DNA from 2 places in the Cellulosilyticum sp. I15G10I2 genome. Region 1 is predicted to be linked to the other one. Evidence: a T-box and tRNA genes for the amino acid it is inferred to sense, from the RefSeq annotation. Region 1 holds a T-box; the other holds one or more tRNA genes.
What was found. The T-box of region 1 lies ahead of asnS (asparagine--tRNA ligase). A T-box ahead of a tRNA ligase gene usually reads a tRNA of that ligase, here a tRNA-Asn.
Positions count from the first base shown of each region.

Region 1 (11,559 bases):
ATATGTATATGCAGAGGTCTTGCACCATATTTATCAACCACAACTCCATCAATCCAAATCACGCCCCCATGCGTATATATACTTGCTGAATAATCACTGCTACGTCTACACACATATTGATTCAACAGTTCTGTTAATTCATCTATTTGTTCTTGCTCATTTATCTCTATTTCATACTGGTCATAAGGGAGAAGGCTATTATTTGAGTTTGCATCAACTTGTATCCGCATATTTTCTATCTTTACATTCTGTGGTATGACAGGTTGAGGATAATTAAACCATATATTTATCCCACTAGCACATATACCTCCTACAATTGTATATAGATTAATAGTTCTTTTAAGATACTGTATAATATTAGCCTTAGCTCTATATTGAGGTATAATATATTTAATAATCTTAATTGATAAACAGCTTAACCAAACTATTATACATAACGCAACTGCAACATATAGCAAATTAATTAATAGAAGTGCTAAGTTATACATAAGCTCTTGAAACCATATTGGCATTGTTTTCCATAACACTATGTTCACCTTCTTTTTATTTCGCATTATATCTTTATGTTATTTTCATTTACATTTATCACTTCTTCCAGGTATTTAAAAGTTCTTCAATCATATGTACTTGCTCATTCTTTAAAATAAAATAAACTTCCTTCACTTTTTCTTTTCCAAACAGTGATTTTCTTGCTACTTTTATCCATAACTTTCTGGTGCCTTCTTCTTGCACCAAGCTGCTCCATTCATAACCTCTAAAATCCTTGACTGAATAAATATACTCATGCGTAATAATAACATTCTCACATAATCTTTGTATGCTAAAAGCTCGATAAACCCAATAACCTCCTACTATAACTCCAGAAATAACAATGATACTTTTTTCTACTATACCATTACCTTCTGCGGTATAAATCATAGAAAAGCTTAAAATTGTTATTACTACCATTATCATAGCTCCATTTAGTCCTCTTGTGGTCGTAAGATATACCGTCCCATTATTCTTTAATTTTTTTATATCCATCCCTATACTAAAAATATATACCGCTATTACAGTTATTAATCCACAATAAAGTACTATATCTAACTCCTGAACCATATATTATCCTCCCCAGTTTAAACAAGTTTTGCTTCACCTGCACTACTTTCTTTGTAAAAGCTTGTTGCTACAACATATCCCAACCACTTCTTTTTCATTACTTATATTCCCCCTTAATTAATAAAACAGTTTGAACAAAAGTCACTGCGATAAATCTTCCAGGGTATAATACAATCTGAAGCCCAAAAAGAGATCTGTTAATATTGTCAGAGAACCTAAAGGGATTATTAATTAATCCTCCTGACCAGCCCATATTAGAATAATCAGGCTTAGGCATAATAAAATATCCCAAAACGCAATATATTACAAGTAAGATTATAAACGCTATCGCCGACCCAATACTTAATTCTGGTAACACCGTAATCCTAAATACAAATCCAATGATAGCTATTGATATAACCACCTTAGTAATTAATACCCCTATCTTAGGTCTTTCTGGCTTTTTCCCATTAGTGTTAATTTCTCCAACAGGTCCTGGATTAGATTTTTCAAATAATAACTCTAATACCCCCATAGCTTACTCCTTCATGTATTTTCACTTCTATAAGTATAACTTAAAATTCAGATAATTGTAAGTTCTTGTTCAAAACATCCAGTTGATTTCTTTAATTTTGCACTTCTTAACTTTCACTTATAAATGAAACATAAACTTGCCAATAATCTAGGTGGGGGGAGGATAGTATCTTTAGACGCGACTTGGATACATGTGACGGAGCGGAGAAAGATAGCTATTATCCCCCCGCCGGACGTTCGCCAATATCCCCCCTCTCCCCAAAATACACAAAAAAACGACCACGTTTCTATTTTTATTAAAATAAAGTCGTGATCGTTCCTATTTTTTTAAATCTTTTAAAATCTCTTCACAAGCCCTGTAGCCTCATGGAAATTATTGTATACACTTTAAAACTCCGCTGACCCAGTAGTTCTTGGAAAAGGCACCACATCTCTGATATTGGTCATACCTGTTAAATACATAATAAGCCTTTCAAAACCAAGCCCAAAACCAGCATGTCTTGTACCGCCAAACCTTCTAAGATCCAAATACCACCAATAATCTTCTTCATTGAGCCCAAGTTCTTTCATTCTTGCTACAAGAACTTCCAGTCTTTCTTCTCTTTGACTTCCGCCTATAAGCTCACCTATCCCTGGGACAAGAAGATCCATCGCTGCTACTGTTTTATTATCTTCATTCATTCTCATGTAGAATGCTTTAATCTCTTTAGGATAGTCTATTACAAAAACTGGTTTTTTAAAGTGCTCCTCAGTTAAATAGCGCTCATGCTCGGTCTGAAGGTCACATCCCCAGAATACCGGGTATTCAAACTTCTTATCAGAAGCTTGAAGTATAGCAATGGCCTCTGTATAAGTTACTTTACCAAAATCAGCCCCTACTATCGCCGTAAGCCTGTCCAATATGCCTTTATCAACAAATTGGTTAAAAAATTGCATCTCTTCTTTTGCATTTTCTAAAACATAACTAATCACAAACTTTACCATGTCTTCTGCAAGTTTCATATCATCCCCAAGATCTGCAAATGCTATTTCCGGTTCGATCATCCAAAACTCTGCCGCATGTCTTGGTGTATTCGATTTTTCTGCTCTAAAAGTAGGCCCGAAGGTATAAACATCTCTAAAAGCCATGGCAAAGGTCTCTGCTGAAAGCTGACCTGAAACAGTAAGACTTGCCATTTTACCAAAGAAATCTTCTTTAAAGTTAACTTCTCCTGCTTCATTTTTAGGTGGGTCTATTGGATCTAGCGTTGTCACTCTAAACATCTCCCCTGCACCTTCACAGTCACTTGCAGTAATAATTGGCGTATGGGCATAAACAAAGTTTCTTTCTTGGAAAAACTTATGCACTGCATAAGCTGCCAGCGAGCGTACTCTAAACACCGCTGCAAATGTATTTGTTCGTGGTCTAAGATACGCTATTTGTCTTAAAAATTCAAAGGAATGTCTTTTCTTTTGAAGAGGATACTCTGGTGGGCATTCTCCTTCTATAACTACTTCTGTAGCTTTAAGTTCAAAAGGTTGTTTTTGATTAGGGGTAATAACAAAATTTCCTGTAACAATAATTGCAGCACCTACTCCTAGTTTTGCAATTTGTTTAAAATTAGGAAGATTATCTGCAAATACAATTTGTAATGTTTTAAAGAAGGTTCCATCATTGACTTCAATAAATCCAAATGTCTTTGAATCTCTTACTGTTCTTACCCAGCCAGCTACGGTAACAGCGTTTGTCTGATACGCCTCTGGTGCATTATAAAGTGCTCTAATTGATATTGTCTCCATACTATCTGCTCCTTTTATTTCGTTATACTCTTCTACTTTAGTCACATTCATAAACATAGATAAACTATTTGCTTAACACCAAAAAAAACTCCGCCCCCATCTAAAGGGACGAAGTTCACTCCGCGTTACCACCCTAGTTGATCTCCTTATCAAAGGCTATCCACCTTAAGTAAGATATAACGGTCTTAACCCGGCTAAGCCTACTCAAATCTTCTTTCGGTCAGCAACTCCAAGAGGTTTTTCACTCACTGTTTTGTTGTTAGTATCTCACCCTCACTAACTCTCTGAAAACCTACACAATGGCTACTCTTCTTATCATCGTCAGTAACTATTTTACTGCTTAAAATTATAGGGATTTTATAAGCACTTGTCAAGCCTTAACCTAGTTCTTTTATCCATTCATTTTTCAATGCCACTTTGAAAGAAAGGTATAGTATTCATTATTATAGATTTTTATACTAATCTCTCATAAGTATATTTATATAAATGATTAAATATTTATATTCATTTGTCTCATGACTTCATAAATACAAATCGAGGCAGCAATAGATGCATTGAGCGATTCACTTCCTCCGGGCATAGGAATCATCATTTTATAATCTGCCATTTGTTTAACAGTCTCTGAAACACCATTTCCTTCATTCCCTATTACAATAGTCATCTTTTTTTCGAAACGGATGTCATAAATAGGCTGAGCTTCTTCTAAAGCCGTAACATAAAGGGGTATTTTTGCTTGTTTTAAATGTGTGATATAATCTTCCGCTTCATAATCAATATATATAGGTAGATGAAATAAAGAACCCATTGTAGCACGTACTACTTTAGGACTATATAAATCTACTGATCCTTTTGTAATAAATATTGCCTTAACACCAAATGCATGCGCTGTTCTTATAATCGTTCCTAAATTACCTGGATCTTGAATATTTTCTAACAGCAAATACATTCCCCGTTTATCAAAGTTTTGATCTGTCAACTTTGTCACTGGCATTTCTACTACTGCCATAGCTCCTTGTGGCGTTGTCGTATCACTTATAGCTTTATAGACTTCCTCTGTTACAACAAGACATTTTTTTTCTTCTAAAGCAGGTGTTTTGGGCAGAGCTAATTCAGGTGTAGTGATTAAATATCTCACTTGATAATTTGCAGGTATTTCTTGAATAGATCTAATCCCTTCGACTATAAATAGATTTTCTTTCCTTCGTACTGTTTTTTTCTTTTGAAGCTGTAAAATACTTTTAATAATAGGGTTTTGCATACTGGAAACACTATTATTTTGCATGACGTTTAGCTTCTAATGCTTGAAGGGCTTTATTATCTCCTACTACCACAAGTATATCTTCTGGAGATAAAACATAATCTGGTTCTGGAGATACATTTATTCCGCCTTTATGTTCAACCGCAATAATATTAATACCGTATTTACCACGTACATTCAAATCTTTTATTGTACTATTGCTCCATTCCGGAAGAATAGCCATTTCCATAATGCTATAATCTGGTGAAAGCTCTATATAGTCGATAATACTTCCCGCAATAAGATTTGCAGCAATACGTTTACCCATTTCATGCTCTGGCAAAATAATACGATCTGCTCCAAGTTTTTGCAGGACTTTTTGATGAACCTCTGTACTAGCCTTAGCTACCACATAAGGAAGTCCTATTTCTTTAAGTAATAAAGTAATCATAATACTTGATTGAATGTCTTTACCTATTGCTACAATACCTACATCAAAATTACGAATACCGAGTGACCTCAGCGTATCCATATCTATCGCATCTGCTTGTACCGCATGGGTTACAAATGCAGATATTTCTTGTACTTTTTCTTCTGATGTATCTACTGCCATAACTTCATATCCAGCCTCTGAAAGAGTCAGAGCAACACTGGCACCAAATCTTCCTAGACCAAATACAACAAATTGTTTTGCTTTCACTTTTTTATCCTCCTTAAACTTTAACCAACTAATACGCGTTCTTCTGCATATTGAATAGTTCCTTTGTCTTTGCTTTGTTTAATCATAAGTGCTACAGCCATTGTTATAGGTCCAAGTCTTCCTATAAACATCGTGACTATAATAATAAGTTTTCCTATAAAAGTAAGATTAGATGTAATTCCAAGAGAAAGCCCTACTGTGCCAAATGCAGATATGACCTCAAATACCAGTTCCATAAAACTTGCACTTTCTGTAAACGAAAGTACCATAAGTACACTGATCACAACACCTATAGCAATCATAATAATTGCCATTGACCTTGCAATAATTTGAAAAGGAATTTTCTTTTTAAATATAACTGTATGTTGTTTCCCTCTAATCGTACATATTGCACATAGCATGAGTACGCCAGCAGTAACGGTCTTTATACCACCAGCTGTTCCTGCTGGTGAACCTCCAATAAACATCATGAGCATCGTCATGATTTTAGAAGCTGTCGTAAGTTCACTTGTCGTAATCGTATTAAACCCAGCAGTACGTGGTGTAACTGATAGAAACATTGCCGCATAAATTTTTTCTTTAAAAGATAAATCACCTAACGTATTCATATTATTTAACTCTGCAACAAAGAAAAACACAAAACCAATTATAAGCAGAGCTAAAGTAATAACCCATACTAATTTAGTATGCAAAGTAAGCTTATAAAAAGCTTGTTTCCAAGTAAAGTTTTCTGAAGACTTTAGCTTAAGCTTGATTGTCTTATAAGTATCCAGCCAAACACTAAAACCTAATCCCCCTAGGACAATCAGTCCCATAACTGTAAAGTTAAGCATAGTATTACCTACATAAGGTGTTAAACTATTATCTCCTACAATATCAAACCCTGCATTACAAAATGCAGATATCGAATGGAATACAGCATAGCCCATACCCTTTAAAAAACCATGTTCAGGAACAAATACAACGGCCAATAATAACGCCCCTATGGCTTCAACTAAGAATGTACCTATAATAATATTTTTTGTAAATCTTACAATGCCTGCTGTTTTATCCTGGTTGAGCGCCTCTTGCATAATCAGTCTATTTTTTAAAGAAATACGTTTTCTTGCAACAAGAAATAACGCACTTACTAATGTCATAAATCCAAGTCCTCCGATTTGAATGCATATCAGAATTACAACTTTACCAAAAGTTGACCAATAAGCCAAGGTATTAACTACTGCAAGACCTGTTACACAAACAGCCGAAGTGGCCGTAAAAAAAGCATTAATAAAAGATGTGCTTTCTCCTGCATTACTGCTTATAGGTAACATTAATAAAATAGTTCCAACAAGTATAACAACTAAAAATCCTATCACTAATATTTGTGAAGGATCAAGATGTTTTGAAATGACCAGCGCTTGTCTTGTCTTCAAAAATCCTGGTGTGTTTTGCGTTTTCATTTTTTCTCTCCTTGATGTTAAAGTAATCATTAGTCTATTTTAAACTATCTATTATAAAATTTCTAGAGAAATTAATGTTATATATAAAACTTTTATATTATTTTTTTGAAAAGCTATTTTCTAAAAACAGATGGTAGTCACTCATGAGTAACTACCACCTGTAATTAACCTTCTATCGCTCCATTATATACATAACCTTTTTCACTGTCAACTGTTATAATAACGGAGTTCCTTACACTTTCAACGATATTACTTGCCCCTATAATAACAGGAATATCTAATGTTTGACCTACTATCACTGCATGGTTGCTTTCTTCTGGTGTACTGTCTTCCACAATAATAGCACTGGCTTTTTTCATATAAGGAAGATACTGATTATTTGTTTTACTTGCAACCAATATATCTCCTTTTTTAAAACACTTATCTGCTTCTGCCAACACTTTAATCACACTAGCTTTTCCCGTTACAGACTTTTTTCCATAGCCCTTCCCTTTTGCTAAGACATCTCCTACATATTGCACTTTCATAATATTAGTTGTACCCGCAAAACCTACTGGCACCCCTGCTGATAATACAATAATGTCTCCTTGCTTAACAAATTTCATTTGTTCAATTTCTTGAACTGCCTTCGCAAACACATCGTCTGTTGAGTCTTTTTCATTATATTCAATAAGTAAAGGCGTGCAGCCCCATACAAGACTTAGTTGTCTTTGAACTCTCTCACTTGTTGTACATGCCATAATTGGGCAACTTGGTTTAAACTTTGACACGGATCTTGCCGTATAGCCTGACTTAGTGATCGTAACAATACTTGCTGCACCTAACTCTCTTGCAGTATTACAAGTTGAATGGCTCACTGCATTGGTCATACTTACGCCATATGAAGCTTGTCTTAGGTGCTGCTTATGATTTTCTTTTTCTGCCTCAGCTGTTCTTGCAATACGATCCATCATCTGAATAGATTCTAGAGGATAATCACCTTTAGCCGTTTCACCTGAAAGCATAATGACAGATGTTCCATCAAATATCGCATTTGCAACATCACTTGCTTCTGCTCTTGTAGGTCTTGGATTTCTAATCATTGAATCTAACATTTGTGTAGCTGTTATAACAGGTTTTCCAACATGGTTCGCTTTTTTAATCAAAAGCTTTTGTACAACCGGTACTTGTTCCGCAGGTATCTCAACACCAAGATCTCCTCTTGCTACCATAATGGCATCTGCAACTTCAAGGATCTCATCAATATTTTCAACACCTTCTCTATTTTCTATTTTAGCAATAATTTGAATATCACTGCCACCATTTTCTTCAAGCACTTGGCGAATTTTCATAACATCAGCCGCTGTTCGAATAAAAGAAGCTGCAATATAATCAAAGCCTGTTTCTGCTCCAAATTTTATATCTGATAAATCTTTTTCTGTTAAAGCTGGCAGATTAACCGAAACATCCGGTATATTAATGCCTTTTCTTGAACCTAACATGCCGCCATTTTCTACGGAACATTCTATTTCTGTAGATGTAAGGTTATTAACCTTTAGCTCAATAAGGCCATCATCTATAAGAATTCTGCTTCCTTTTTGTAAATCGGCTGGCAGACCTTTATAAGTCACACTTACTCTTGTATGATCTCCTTCTATCTCTTCAGTTGTAAGGATAAAAGTCTCTCCAAGATTTAACCGGTAGTCTTCATCATTTTTCATAACACCTGTTCGTATTTCAGGTCCTTTAGTATCTAGTATCAGTGGGATAGGTTTATTGAGCTCTGTTCTTACCTGAATAACTTTTTTGACTGTTTCTCCATGAATTTCATGATTATCATGCGAAAAATTAATACGTATACCATCAATGCCTGCTAATATAATTTTTCTTATGCTTTCAACGTCTCTTGTTTTAGGTCCTAAAGTACCAATAATTTTAGTTTTACGCATCATTTCTACTCCCTTAATTGGCTTTTATACAAGTAAATTGCTTACCTCATACATATATTCATCAATATCTTTTTGCATCGCTAATGCTTCATTAATATCATAATCTACATACTGTCCTTTAACATAGGCAACTACTCTTTTAGCCTTCCCTTCACAAAGCAGGTCTACGGCTTTTGCACCCATCATTGAGGCATGGATACGATCAACTGCACTTGGAGAGCCCCCTCTTTGAAGGTGTCCAAGTATTGTTGCTCTTGACTCAATACCCGTTATTTGCTGAATCTTTTTAGCAAGTTTTTCCGAACCTCCTATACCTTCTGCAATGATAATAATGAAATTCTTCTTACCAACATTTTTATTTTCTAGAATAATTTTAATGATTTCTTCATCAGACATTCTAGGTTTTTCAGGAATAAGCACGAGCTCTGCCCCTGAACTAATGCCACACCATAGTGCGATATACCCTGCATTTCTTCCCATAACCTCAACTATAGAGCATCTTTCATGGGAAGTTGATGTATCACGTATTTTATTAATAGCATCCATAGCGGTATTAACTGCTGTATCAAACCCAATTGTATAGTCTGTACAAGCTATATCAAGGTCAATTGTACCTGGTACACCAATGGTGTTAATGCCTAAATTAGCGAGTTTCTCAGCACCTTGAAAAGATCCGTCTCCGCCAATAACAACTAAACCATCTATGCCAAATACTTTACACATATCTGCGCCTCTTTGCTGCCCTTCTGGCTTAAGAAACTCTAGACAACGTGCTGTTTGAAGAATAGTTCCTCCTCGTTGAACCGTATCTGATACGCTTCTAGCTGTAAGCTCACGTACATCTCCTGATAAAAGACCATTATAACCCTTTTGTATGCCCATAACTTTTATGCCTCTTGCAATACCTACTCTTACAACTGCACGTATGGCTGCATTCATTCCTGGAGCGTCTCCTCCACTTGTTAATACACCTATTGTACCTACTTTATTACTCATCAAAATAACCCCCTATGGTTGTTTTTAATTATTTGTATCCTATTATTTTGGCTTCATAATAGTTCATACAAACTATTTAATCATGTAGATTAGGTTTTTCATCTTCTCTTTCAATCTTCTTTATTTTACTTAAATCTCTTTTAAATAGCAATATTTTCTTTTTATTGATGGATCACAATAGCTTTTTCACCTAATAAATTTACTAATTCTTGCATAAGTTTATCAGTAATATGGACATTATATCTATCTGGAAACGGTTTTCGTACGCCATCTTCTACATTCTCTACTATAATTTTAGTTTTCCCTCTATATTTATTAAATATGTGTACTAATTTTTCTCTGATTTCCCTTGTACGCATTGTCTCATCTAAACGTAATAGTATCGTATTACGCAAAACAGGATTTAAAATATCTTCAAGTGTTGTTATCTCATCAGCAAGAATAACAGCCGTTGTTTCTTCTTTAATTGATATTCTGCCTTTAGCTATAAAGACACTTTCTTCATCATACTGACTAAATTGATCATAAAGTGTAGGAAATATGATAACTTCCATTGTTCCCAGTGTATCTTCAAGCGTAAGAAAAGCCATTTTTTTATTTGTTTTTGTGAAAATAATACGTTTATCAACTAAGATACCGCCTGCAATAACTCTCTGACCATCTGCAACCCCATCTTCCTCGTCTTCCTTATATTCTAAGTCACTGCTTTTAATAGAAATATATCGTTCAAGTAAATCTCTTACTTTATCTAAAGGGTGCCCGCTTAAATAGATCCCTAATACTTCTTTTTCATAGTTTAATAAGTCTTTCATGTCAAATTCATCGATAAGCGGCAAATGATCTTTATCTTCTAGCTTGTCTTCACTATTTAAAGCAAACAGATCTATTTGTCCTGCAACATTATTCTTTTTACTAAGGGAGATGCCATTTGCTATTTGTTTATAGACCGCCATATATTGACTGCGTTTCCCCCCAAATGAGTCAAAAGCCCCTGCTAGTATAAGGCTTTCTATACTTCTTTTATTAGTATCTTTAGCCTCCATGCGATTATAAAAATCTGTAAGACTCTTAAATTCCCCTTGTTTTTCTCGTTCTTCAACAATACGGTCAATAACGTTTTTCCCTACATTCTTAATCGCTGCAAGTCCGTAGATTATCGCATTATCTTTTGCATCAAAGTATGCAAAACCACTATTAATATCAGGTGCCTTTACCATGATGTTCATCCGCTTGCAGCTGTCAATATAGTTTGTTATTTTATGGGAAGCATCCATTACCGACGTCATAAGTGCCGCCATAAATTCAACTTTATAATACGTTTTTAAATAAGCTGTCTGATAAGCAACGATGGCATAGGCTGCTGCATGTGATTTATTAAATGCATATTTTGCAAAATCCACCATATCCTCAAATATTTTTTCTGCTACTTCTTTAGGAATACCTCTTTTAATACAACCGGGTACACTCTCACCATCCCCATATAAAAAGATCTCTTGCTCTTTTTGCATCACATCTGATTTCTTTTTACTCATAGCACGTCTTAAGAGGTCACTTCTTCCTAAACTATATCCAGCAAGATCTCTTACGATTTGCATAACTTGCTCTTGATAAACAATACACCCATAAGTATTTTTAAGAATAGGTTCGAGACTAGGGTGAGTATAGGTAATACTAGAAGCATCTTTTTTTCCTGCTACATATTTAGGAATAAAATCCATAGGCCCTGGTCGGTATAGGGATATTCCAGCTATAATATCTTCCATACTCGTCGGTGCAAGCTCCTTCATAAAGCTTTTCATCCCTGCACTTTCAAGTTGGAAAATACCATCTGTGCTTCCTGATGCTATAAGTTCATAGACTTCCTTA
Region 1 is NZ_FMMP01000006.1:292,204-303,762, reverse strand. It holds gene BN3326_RS01370 (hypothetical protein) at 1-527, opposite strand, end outside; gene BN3326_RS01365 (hypothetical protein) at 586-1,098, opposite strand; gene BN3326_RS01360 (hypothetical protein) at 1,196-1,612, opposite strand; gene asnS (asparagine--tRNA ligase) at 1,999-3,390, opposite strand; T-box leader at 3,492-3,718, opposite strand; gene BN3326_RS01350 (TrmH family RNA methyltransferase) at 3,881-4,672, opposite strand; gene BN3326_RS01345 (potassium channel family protein) at 4,662-5,327, opposite strand; gene BN3326_RS01340 (TrkH family potassium uptake protein) at 5,348-6,769, opposite strand; gene pyk (pyruvate kinase) at 6,934-8,697, opposite strand; gene pfkA (6-phosphofructokinase) at 8,722-9,693, opposite strand; gene BN3326_RS01325 (DNA polymerase III subunit alpha) at 9,855-11,559, opposite strand, start outside.

Region 2 (11,559 bases), on a different contig from region 1:
TTATATTTACCACTTTTGCAAAATTCACATTGTCCGCAAGTAATACCTGGTTCAAGAGCGACTCTATCCCCTACTTTTAATGTGGTGACTTCTTCTCCTATTTGCACAACTTCTCCAGCACATTCGTGTCCTAGTATAAAATCACCATTAACTACGAAGTCGCCAATTCTGCCATGCTCATAATAATGAACATCTGAACCACATATCCCAACATACTCGAGTTTAATTAAAACTTCTTTTGCTTTTGGAACAGGGATATTAATATCCCTGGTTTCCATATTATAAGTACCTGTCATATATACAGCTTGATTACGCATTATTTAGGTCTCCTTTGCTTTTAGTAAACTATGTTTTTTATTACTTATAATTATCTTATTAATTAAGGTTACCTGCTTTTTTGTGAAGCTCGATATATTCTTGTGCATTTTCTTTTGTAATAAGCGGACAATCTACAAGAATTGTTTCACGATCTCCTGTTCCTGTCATAAGTTTATAAGTTAATTTTACCGCTTCTTCTGCAAGCGTATAGGCACTTTGAAGTGTAGTAGATGTCATTTCGCCAGCTGCAATCGCAAGACAAGCTTCTGCAGTACCATCAACACCATAAGATAAAATATCATTCATACCAGCGGCTTTTGCTGCCTCAAGCGCACCTACTGCCATATTATCATTCATAGAAACAATCGCATCTATTTCTCCATAAGTTTGAATCCAGTCTTCCATAAAACGCATTGCTTCATCTTTATTCCAGTTTGCAATTTGTTCGTCTAAAATTTTAACATCTGGGCGTTTGTCAAAAAATGCTTTCTGCCAGCCTATTCTTCTCATATCCGAATGCATGTTTCCCGCTGGTCCCATAAGTACAACAACTTTACCATTTTGTGGGATCTGAGCTAATGCCAGTTCTGCATTTTTTGCCGCTTGTTCAACTGGATCAGCATCTATTGCGCCTGCTCTGTCATTATCATTAATACGATTATTAACAGTTACAAGCTGAACACCTGCATTCATAGCTTCCATAGCAGGAGCTACTTGTGCTTCTGAATCATATGGTTGTAAGAGAATAGCATCATATTGGTTAGTTACTGCATTTTCTATATGACTTGCAATAACTTCATTCTTACTTTCTCCATCAAATATATCTACAGTAACATCTTTATAATTTGCTGCAACTTCGTCTTTTACAGCATTCGCTAGCCACGCTGCAAAAGAGTCACTTTGTGCTCTTGCAATATAAGCAATTCTGTATGTTTTTTGAGCTTCTTCTGCTGGTTTTGCATCATTTGACGCAGCTGCCTTTGGTGCTTCAGTTGTACCGCTAGTTTCAGATGTAGCAGCACATCCTACAGAAAGTGATAACGCAAGCATTGAACTCATCATAACAGCCATTAATTTTTTCATACTCTTCATAAAAAATTCCCCCTTAGTTTTGTTTTAAAATTTATATAGAATTTATATAAATTCGCATTATAAAGTACCTCACGTCTTACGCTTACCATCCTTATCCATTACTTTTTCATTGATATTGCCTTGTTTTTTCTTGTCTCTTTTGGTTTTAGAACGAATATCATAAACTACTGCCAGTGCAATGATAATCCCTTTTACAATCTGCTGCATATAAGATTGAACGCCTAGAAGGTTCATAATATTATTTACAAATCCCATAATAAATGCCCCCGCTAAAGTTCCCATGGCTGTACCAATACCACCTGAAAAACTAGTACCTCCTATGATCGCTGAAGTCATCGCTTCAAACTCAGCACCAATACCTCCATTAGGCAGTCCGGCGTTAACCCTTGACATAAAGAGTACCCCAGCAATACCTACAAATAAACCATTGATAAGATAAGCTATCATTTTTGTTCTATTATTATTAACCCCGGAAGCACGCGCTGCTTCTTCACTGCCTCCTACTGCATATAAATGTCTTCCAAATCTTGTGTGATTTAATATGTACCACGTCATAGCTGTCGTTCCAATCATAAAAATAACCGGTATTGGAATAATTCCTATTGAATTCTGACCAAGTGCCTTATACTCACCTATTTGGTAAATGTTTTGACCATTGGTATATAGAAGTGCTGCTCCTCTTGCTGCTGTCTGCATAGCGAGTGTCGCAATAAACGGCGGTGTCTTAAATTTTGTAACCAGCATCCCATTAATGGCATTACAGAATATCCCGACACTGATCCCCACTAACATAGCAATTTGCATTGATCCTGTAAGTTTGTATGCTGCAACTGACAGCACCCCCGATAGTGCAAGTACTGATCCTGCTGATAAATCAATAAGTCCACATATAATAAGCAGTGTTTCTCCAAATGCTATGATCGTTGTAATAGAAATCTGCCTGGAGATATTCGTAATGTTTTTTGTGGATAAAAATACCGGGCTTATTACTGAACATACTATAAACATGGCAACTAAAATAATATAAATGCTGTACTTACTCGTTGCTTTAGACCACCACTTATTTAATTCTTTACTATTCATCCTCTCATCACCCCTTTGTAGCTAACTTCATAATGTTTTCTTGAGTAAACTCTCTCATTTCAAGTTCACCCGTTATCTTCCCGCCTGCCATCACATAAATACGATCACACATACCTATAAGCTCAGGCAGTTCTGATGAAATCATAATAATGCTTCTTTCTTCTTTTACAAGTTCGCTCATCAGTTTATATATTTCATATTTCGCCCCTACGTCTATACCTCTTGTAGGTTCATCCAGTATAAGAATTTCCGGATCACAAAGCATCCATCTGGCTAACATTACTTTTTGCTGATTACCGCCGCTTAATGAATCAATAGATGTTTCTAGCGATGGCGTCTTAACATTCATGCGTTTACAGATCTCGGAAACTGTGGTGTTCTCATCCTTAGTATGTAATCTTCCCTTATAAATAAATTTCTCAAGTTTTGATAAGGCAACATTTTCTCTGACTCCCCGAACGCCGATAATACCATAACGTTTTCTATCTTCTGATAACATAACCATACCGTGATTAATACTGTCTATTACTTTGTTAATTTTTACTTCTTTCCCTTTAATAATGACCTGTCCGCTTTCAAAATAATCAAGTCCAAAAATTGCTCTTGCAACCTCACTTCTTCCAGCTCCCATCAGTCCTGCAAATCCAACTATTTCGCCTTTTTTAATATTAAAGCTTACATCACTGAATATCGGGCTATTTGTTAGATGCTTAACTTCTAATATTGTCTCACCAATAGGTATGGCTTCTTTGGGATAGATATTACTCATTTCTCGGCCTACCATAAGCGCAATAACTTTATCAATGGTAAGCTCATGCGTTGGCTTTGTATCTATCATAATCCCATCTCTTAAAACTGTTATTTCATCTGCTATTCTAAATATCTCTTCCATCTTATGAGAAATATAAATAATACTTACACCCTTTGCTTTTAGTTCAGCAATTTTGCCAAATAATATTTCAACCTCATTACGTGTAATGGCAGATGTCGGCTCATCCATAATAATAATGTCTGATCCATAAGAGACTGCTTTAAGTATTTCTAACATTTGAATATCTGAAATAGTTAAATCTTTTAACTGAGTCGTAGGTTTATAATTAAGTTTTTCTTGCTGCAGCAGTCTAAGTGTTTCGTTTCTTATTTTTTTCCAATCTATCTTGCCAAACTTATTAGTTGGTTCATTTCCTAAGAACATACTTTGTTCTATGGTAATCTCTGGTATGTAATTAAGCTCTTGGAAAATCATAGAGATACCATTTTTCCTTGCTTCTATAGGGTTATTTACCTTTACCTCCTTACCGTCTATGAGCATTTGTCCTTGATCAGGCTGATAAATACCGTTAATAATTTTCATTAAAGTAGACTTGCCTGCACCATTTTCACCACAAAGCACATGAACTGTACCTTTCTTGACCGAAAAGTTAACATTACCAAGCGCTTTTACCCCTGGAAATGATTTTTCTATATTCTTAAGTTCAAGTTTGGGTATTGCCAAATCCATACGCTCCCTCCCTTCTATGTAATAAAGCTATTAGACTTACAACTTCTGAATTCATTCTATCTTTTTATATAAAATTAAGTAATGTATTTTGTTTCTATTGTTTTGTACTTTATTTCTCTCTTAGTACGCCTTAATAATTATTTGTAATATGTTACAATTTATTTTAAAAATATTACTATATCTAAGCATTTTTCTCACCAGAATGCCTTTTCAATAAATTCTAATATACAAAAAGCACTAACGCTTCTTTCGCATTAGTGCTTTTTGTAGTGTATTTTTCTATTTTTGATGTTCTATTGATTCTTTATACTGAGTAACAGTCATTCCCGTAGCCTTTTTGAAAGCCTTTGAAAAATATTGTTGATCTGAAAATCCAACTTTTTCGAAGATCTCTTTTATCTTATACTCTCTTTGCACAATCATTTGTTTGGCTTTTTCAATCCTAATATCATTAATATAGGCTGAAATATTAATGCCTGTTTCTTTTTTAAATAAATATGAAACATAGTGTTTAGACAAATTAATATAGTTTGCTATATCTTCTAAGGATATCTTATTATAATAATGCGCATCTATATATTCCATAGCCCTTTTCATAACATATTTAGAATTACTTACACGGTATTCTTTTATACTTCTTACCGCATCAGTAATAAATAAGTCCAGCAATGACGCAAGTTCCTTCATTTTATTTAAGTTAATAATAAGATTATAGTAGTAATGATAGTCTTTAATATAGTTTGTCTCTCTAAAACACTGACCATACTTTTCAAATAAAGTATTTACAAGATTAGAATAAAATAGTTTAACCTCCAATGAATTTAAATGATATTTTCCAAATAACTGTGCCAACTCTTCTAAGTGCTCTTTACACTTTTCAATGTTTTCTTCATCAATGTATTTAATAATAAGTTTTTTAAAATCTGTATCTAAATTAAATATGCTGCTATTTGGCATATTTCTTTTATTATCCTCTATCTGAGCTTCTTGCACCTTAGTAAAAAGCAGTTTCGGCCCACTTGTATAAAAAAATTCCTCTTCTTTTATTTTACAAGCTACCACCACTTCCCCTAAATATGTGAGATTATTAAATATGGCACTGTATACACCGCTTAAAGTTATATTAAAATACTGCATAACTTTTTCTTGAACATAAATAATAGTCTGCTCTACATTGTTTTGATGCAAATTCTCTCTTGCTAAAAGAAATTGAAATCTTTCGCCCTCTCTATTGGCCAGTATATTCATTTTTTCATTTTGACATATATCATAGATTAGATTAATAATAGCATCATTCATGCTGTCATTATTTTGCTGCAATGCTTCATTTTTCTTCTTTTCATCTTCTCTTATAAGTGTTACAAAAGAAAAGTGGCAGCTATGGGTAGGAAACTGGATTTTTAAATATTCATTTTGCAGTGCTATTTCATTAAGTTTGTTTTTATTTACCAAATCTTCCAAAAGCTTCGCTTTTAATACAACAGCATTACTTTCAAACTGCTCTTTTAAGACTCTAAGCTCCTTATCTTTATCCGGGATTAACTTTAGCTGTGCTTTAAACTTACTCATAGAATCAATCAGCTCTTCATCTTCAATTTCTGATTTAAGAATATAGTCATCTGCTCCTAATTTCAGTGCTTCTCTTACATATTCAAATTCATCATAACAGGTTAAGATGAGGATCTTTACCTGTTTATTGGTTTCACGTATTTTTTTAATAAGCCACATACCGTCTTTATGAGGCATTTTTATATCTGTAATAATCACATCTGGTTTATGAAGCTTATACTGCTCATATCCCTTCTCGCCATTTGAGGCTTCTCCCACTATTGAAAAACCTATGGATTCCCAATTAATGGTTGATTTTAAGCCTACTCTCACTAATACTTCATCATCTATAATTAATACTTTATACACTGACCTTCCCCCTATTCGATTGACGCCTGTAAGTTATTCCTTATGAATCGGCAGTCTGATTAATACCCGTGTCCCTTCATCAACTTTCGATTGAATCTCTATGCCATATTCATCGCCATAGTGCAGTTTGATACGTTGATTAATATTATTAAGGCCCACTGTACTAAACTTATCTATGCCTTGCCTATGGGTAAGTATATTATCTAAAACATCTTTGCAGATACCTGGTCCATTATCCTCTACACTGATATGAAGCACATTTTCTTCTTCGTAGGCCCTTATAATAATGCTCAGTGTCTCTAAGCTATCTTCATCTGTACCATAAATGAGTGAGTTTTCCACAATAGGCTGTAAAATCAACTTCGGAACAAGACACTTAAAGCACGATTCTTCTATCATATATTCGATATTAAACTTTTCACTAAATCTTAGACGCTGAATCACTAAGTAATTTTGTACATAGCTAATCTCATCATTTAGCAATATCTTCTCTTTACCTATACTGATACTTACCCGAAGCAGTTTAGTTAAAGCATTGACAGCATTACTGATACTGGTGCTGCCTTGTATTTTAGCCATCCACTTAATAGTATTAAGCGTATTGTATAAGAAGTGAGGATTAATTTGTGCTCTTAACACTTCAATCTCCATTTCTTTCTTCTGACGTTCTTCTTCTATGTTTTTATTCATCATCAGATTCATATTATCAATCATATTGTTAAAACTCTTACTCAGCTGTCCTATTTCATCCTTACTCGTTATTTCTGCATGGATGTCAAGATTCCCCTTCTCTACCTTTTTCATAAGTTTCATAAGTCTCTCTATGGGGCTTGTGATCATAGCAGCTAAAAAAAGGCCTAGAGTTATTGTTGTTATAAAGTACAGGATCCCTAATATAATAATATAGCCTTGAATTTGCATAATCTCTTTATACAAGTACGCTGTAGGTATAGCCTTAACAAGTTTCCAGTCAGATACATCACAAGTAGAATAGATAGCTACTTTCTCCACGCCATCTTCCTGATAAGAGATATAGCCTTGTTTCTCATTGGAAGTTAAAATACTTTGCATATATAATTTATGCTTAATATTAAGACCTATCATTTCCTTGTTTGGATGACTTATTACATCTCCTAAGTTAGAGCAAATAAATACTTCACTGCCTTCCTCTGCCATTAAACTTTTATAGGATTTTTCTAATATTGATTCATTGATGTCTATTTTAAGGACACCTAATGACTCTAGTGTATTAAGATCAACAATTGTTCTTCCTAAAGAAAAGAAGTACTTTGTAAATTGACTGGATAAGATTTGAGTTCTTTCTATGCTTGTATTAACCCACACACATTCTCCCTTTGTCGTCTCAAGCATATCAAATACTTCTGGATCTTTATCCAACTTAATAGCGCCTACAGAATAGAGCTTATCATCCACTAATAAAGATATCGCTTCTATATCCTGTCTCGACGTAAATAATCCTCTGATAATATTTAAAAATTCTACTTGACTTACATTGCTTGAGTTGTTAAGTGCCTCATTTATTTCATTATTAATAAATACTATATTAGAAAATTCTCTAAGATCTTTTAAAATAAAATCTATATTTTCTGCACCTTCATAAACAGACTGTACCGCTGAATCACTATATTTTTTAGTGATGATTTCTTTAACTTTATAATAATAACTTGTATAAAGAAAGGTAATAGGAATAAGAATACATACTAATATAATAATAACTATTTTAAAACGAAAACTATTAACTAATTTTACTTTGTCCATGATATCTACTCTGTCTTTCATGTTAAATTATTGATTCTAGTATAAATTTTTTGAGCTGTAAGCTCCGGTTCTAAATCATACCGCATCATATTATAGACCTCATCTATTATTATTCTTTCTATATGATAGAAATTTTCTACCTTAGGCCTATAGTATACATTTTCTTTTTTCCACGCTTCTAATACAACGTGAGATTGTTTGATTGCAGTTTTACTTATTCCTTTGCTACTAGTATAGACATTGGGTATCCCTATATTTTCTTCGCTGGAAATTGATTTTCTAGGCGGTAGGCTGCCACCGCCAGATTCTTCCAGAATAAGGGATTGAACTTGGGGCGATGTCGCCCATACAATAAATAGCCATGCCGCTTCTTTTTCTACATCAGTCGCATAGTTATTAATGCCAATACCTGAACCTCCATAAATATTTGCACTTCTAGCGCTGCCATAGGGCAGGATACTATAACCTACATTACCCGCAACTTTAGAAATTGCTGCATTCTCTATAGCAGAAATATTTTCATCCCAATTAAGCATCATAGCTACCTCTCCATTTTTAAAAGCCTCTGCCGTATCATACCAATTCCAATCTCGACTTTCAGGAGATGATACACTGTTAATCTTTTTATAGGTCTTTAATGCTTCTATAAATGCTTTGCTGTTAATGACTATATTATTAGGCTTGTGGGTACCAATTGTACTAATATTTTCATCTTCAAAATAATCTCCCCCGTAAGATGCGAGGATAGTGGAAAAGAGACAATAAAGTGAATTATGTTTTTGTCCCATATACCCGCTTCCATATTTCACTTCACTTTTAGGCACATTATTAGAAATCCATTCTGAGACCTGTACAAAGCGTTCCCAAGTAAATTCAGGCGTTCCTGGTGTCCAATCAAACCCATTCTCTTTCATAAATTGATCTCTATATTTATTAAAGATATCTTTTCTATAGAAAAAAATCATTGTTGTTGTATCAAAGGGTATACTGCAAAGTCTATTTTGATTGATAAAGTATGATTCTATCATAACTTGCTCTTCAAAAAAGTCATCTAATCCACCTTGAATATTTGGTAATAGAGAACTATTATTGTATTTATTAAGATTACATAGGTCGTTACTAAATCTATTTAATGTTTGATAAGGATCTACATAAATGAGTGTAAATTTTCCAGTCTTAGATATAAAGTCAAGATTAATTTTTTGTATCATGCTGTCAAAATCAAGTGCAACAATATTAATATTAATGCCGGTTAAATCAGTAAAGCTTGCTGCATGCTTCGTGAGTATATCAGCATTGATATTGTTTTCTACAATAAAATTTAAAGTTGTCCCGCTATATTTTTTCCAATCAAAACTCTCCGGAACCTCTATATTATAAAAGTTATCTGTTTTAGAGCTTGTCTTAGTTTTATTCACCACTTTTTCATGAGCAATTGTATCTTTCCATAAATCAAATAATATATTATAAACAAATAGACTTATTACTCCTAATACAGCTACTATCGCTAAAAATTTTATGTACTTTTTAACCATAATCGTCTTCCTCCTCGGACTAAATGTATGTACTTATTTACATTTTAGCACTTAATACTTTCTATTATACTCACATATGTTTTATATTTTCAATTGCTAATTATAATATTTTAGTTAATTAATACTAATTTATAAAATATTCTTCTGTTTTAATTAACTCATATACATAGTTTTTGCGTAAGCAAAAGTATCGTACAAAAAAAAACAGATGCATAGCGCATCTGCTTTTTTGTAATAGCGGAAAAGGGATTTGAACCCCCGACACCACGGGTATGAACCGTGTGCTCTAGCCAACTGAGCTATTCCGCCATATTAAATGGTCGCTATAGGGCTCGAACCTATGACCCTCTGCTTGTAAGGCAGATGCTCTCCCAGCTGAGCTAAGCGACCATGCATTAAAATTATTACAGCTAACCGCTTGGCCTATTATACCATAAACCAAACAGTCAAGCTAAACGACCCAGAAGGGACTCGAACCCTCGACCTCCGCCGTGACAGGGCGGCGTGCTAACCAACTGTACCACTGGGCCTTGTAAAAAACTTAAAACAGGGGCAGTAGGACTTGAACCCACGACATCCGGTTTTGGAGACCGACGTTCTACCAACTGAACTATACCCCTATAGTTATTACCTAATGATCCTTCTAAGTATATAGAATATGTCATTGTTTACTTTTCAGGAAACTCCCCGAGTAGGGTTCGAACCTACGACCCTTCGGTTAACAGCCGAATGCTCTGCCGCTGAGCTATCGAGGAATGCATGAGTAGTATATCAAATGTAATGACTCATGTCAAGATATTTTTTATTATTATTGTTACCTTTTAGACTCTTGTCCATTTTTTTAGTCTATAAATTATTTTAAGTAATATATATAGATATATACATTACTTAAGGAGGTCGTTAAATATGTCTTATCAAGTAATCATGCTAAGATCCGATGCCACAGGCAATTTAGTGATTGAAAAAGAATATAGAACTCAAATACCTATGAAAGTTATCGCCTACTTAGCGCTTATCGAAAAGCGAGACTGGATACTTTTTAGAGACTCACCTCATAATATGTTTGGTGAATTTATTTATCACAATCTTTCTTACTATAGTGAACTAGCACCGTATATTTCTAGAAATAATTGTCAGTTCGAATTTGTTTATGAATATATTACTGACTCATCTGAACTCCTACATACAATCTACTATCATAATGATATAGAAATCAGCAGAGAGGAATATTTGCTCTATACTTACCGCAAATATTATGTTGAACGCTGGATTATGGTAGACTTAGCATCAAATAAGGCGCTTGTATTTTTTGAATGTGAATACATTCCCTCTTAAAAGCTATTTTTCTCATTTACCCCTAGTCTATCTGCCTATTAGCTTTAACATAAAGAACCAGATGCATTTTGCATCTGGTTCTTTATGTTAAAGTAGCGGAAAAGGGATTTGAACCCCCGACACCACGGGTATGAACCGTGTGCTCTAGCCAACTGAGCTATTCCGCCATATTAAATGGTCGCTATAGGGCTCGAACCTATGACCCTCTGCTTGTAAGGCAGATGCTCTCCCAGCTGAGCTAAGCGACCATGCATTAAAATTATTACAGCTAACCGCTTGGCCTATTATACCATAAACCAAACAGTCAAGCTAAACGACCCAGAAGGGACTCGAACCCTCGACCTCCGCCGTGACAGGGCGGCGTGCTAACCAACTGTACCACTGGGCCTTGTAAAAAACTTAAAACAGGGGCAGTAGGACTTGAACCCACGACATCCGGTTTTGGAGACCGACGTTCTACCAACTGAACTATACCCCTATATTAAAACTGAAAACACAGATTCACTTATTATGTAGTCTATATTAAACTTATATATTAAGGTTTCTATGTGCAATTCCTTTTCAGGAAACTCCCCGAGTAGGGTTCGAACCTACGACCCTTCGGTTAACAGCCGAATGCTCTGCCGCTGAGCTATCGAGGAATGTATATGATTTGTATAAATTACTTCCTTTTAGGGAAACTCCCCGAGTAGGGTTCGAACCTACGACCCTTCGGTTAACAGCCGAATGCTCTGCCGCTGAGCTATCAAGGAATATGAATACTCTATAAATAGCGTTTTTTGCTATTAAACAACGTTTTGTGTTGTTTGTACTCACAAAACTAAACATAATCAAACTATTTTTACTATTTAACCGTTATCACTTAATAATACATTAATAATCAAGTATCAAACATAATAATAAGCTAACAGTAATCAACTGATTACTTTTTAGTACCTCATTTATTATATCCTCTTTACTTTTTATTATTCATTATTTTTTATTTTTAGGTCAAACCCT
Region 2 is NZ_FMMP01000020.1:111-11,669, reverse strand. It holds gene BN3326_RS17635 (NAD(P)-dependent alcohol dehydrogenase) at 1-317, opposite strand, end outside; gene BN3326_RS17630 (sugar ABC transporter substrate-binding protein) at 376-1,410, opposite strand; gene BN3326_RS17625 (ABC transporter permease) at 1,480-2,493, opposite strand; gene BN3326_RS17620 (sugar ABC transporter ATP-binding protein) at 2,501-3,994, opposite strand; gene BN3326_RS17615 (response regulator transcription factor) at 4,274-5,911, opposite strand; gene BN3326_RS17610 (sensor histidine kinase) at 5,945-7,690, opposite strand; gene BN3326_RS17605 (ABC transporter substrate-binding protein) at 7,708-9,225, opposite strand; tRNA gene BN3326_RS17600 (tRNA-Met) at 9,461-9,534, opposite strand; tRNA gene BN3326_RS17595 (tRNA-Val) at 9,543-9,615, opposite strand; tRNA gene BN3326_RS17590 (tRNA-Asp) at 9,682-9,755, opposite strand; tRNA gene BN3326_RS17585 (tRNA-Trp) at 9,773-9,845, opposite strand; tRNA gene BN3326_RS17580 (tRNA-Asn) at 9,909-9,980, opposite strand; gene BN3326_RS17575 (hypothetical protein) at 10,132-10,560, shown strand; tRNA gene BN3326_RS17570 (tRNA-Met) at 10,654-10,727, opposite strand; tRNA gene BN3326_RS17565 (tRNA-Val) at 10,736-10,808, opposite strand; tRNA gene BN3326_RS17560 (tRNA-Asp) at 10,875-10,948, opposite strand; tRNA gene BN3326_RS17555 (tRNA-Trp) at 10,966-11,038, opposite strand; tRNA gene BN3326_RS17550 (tRNA-Asn) at 11,130-11,201, opposite strand; tRNA gene BN3326_RS17545 (tRNA-Asn) at 11,241-11,312, opposite strand; partial or broken rRNA gene BN3326_RS17540 (23S ribosomal RNA) at 11,547-11,559, opposite strand, start outside.
Region 2: it has a tRNA-Asn gene. The T-box ahead of asnS (asparagine--tRNA ligase) is inferred to sense a tRNA for this amino acid. The anticodon was not compared.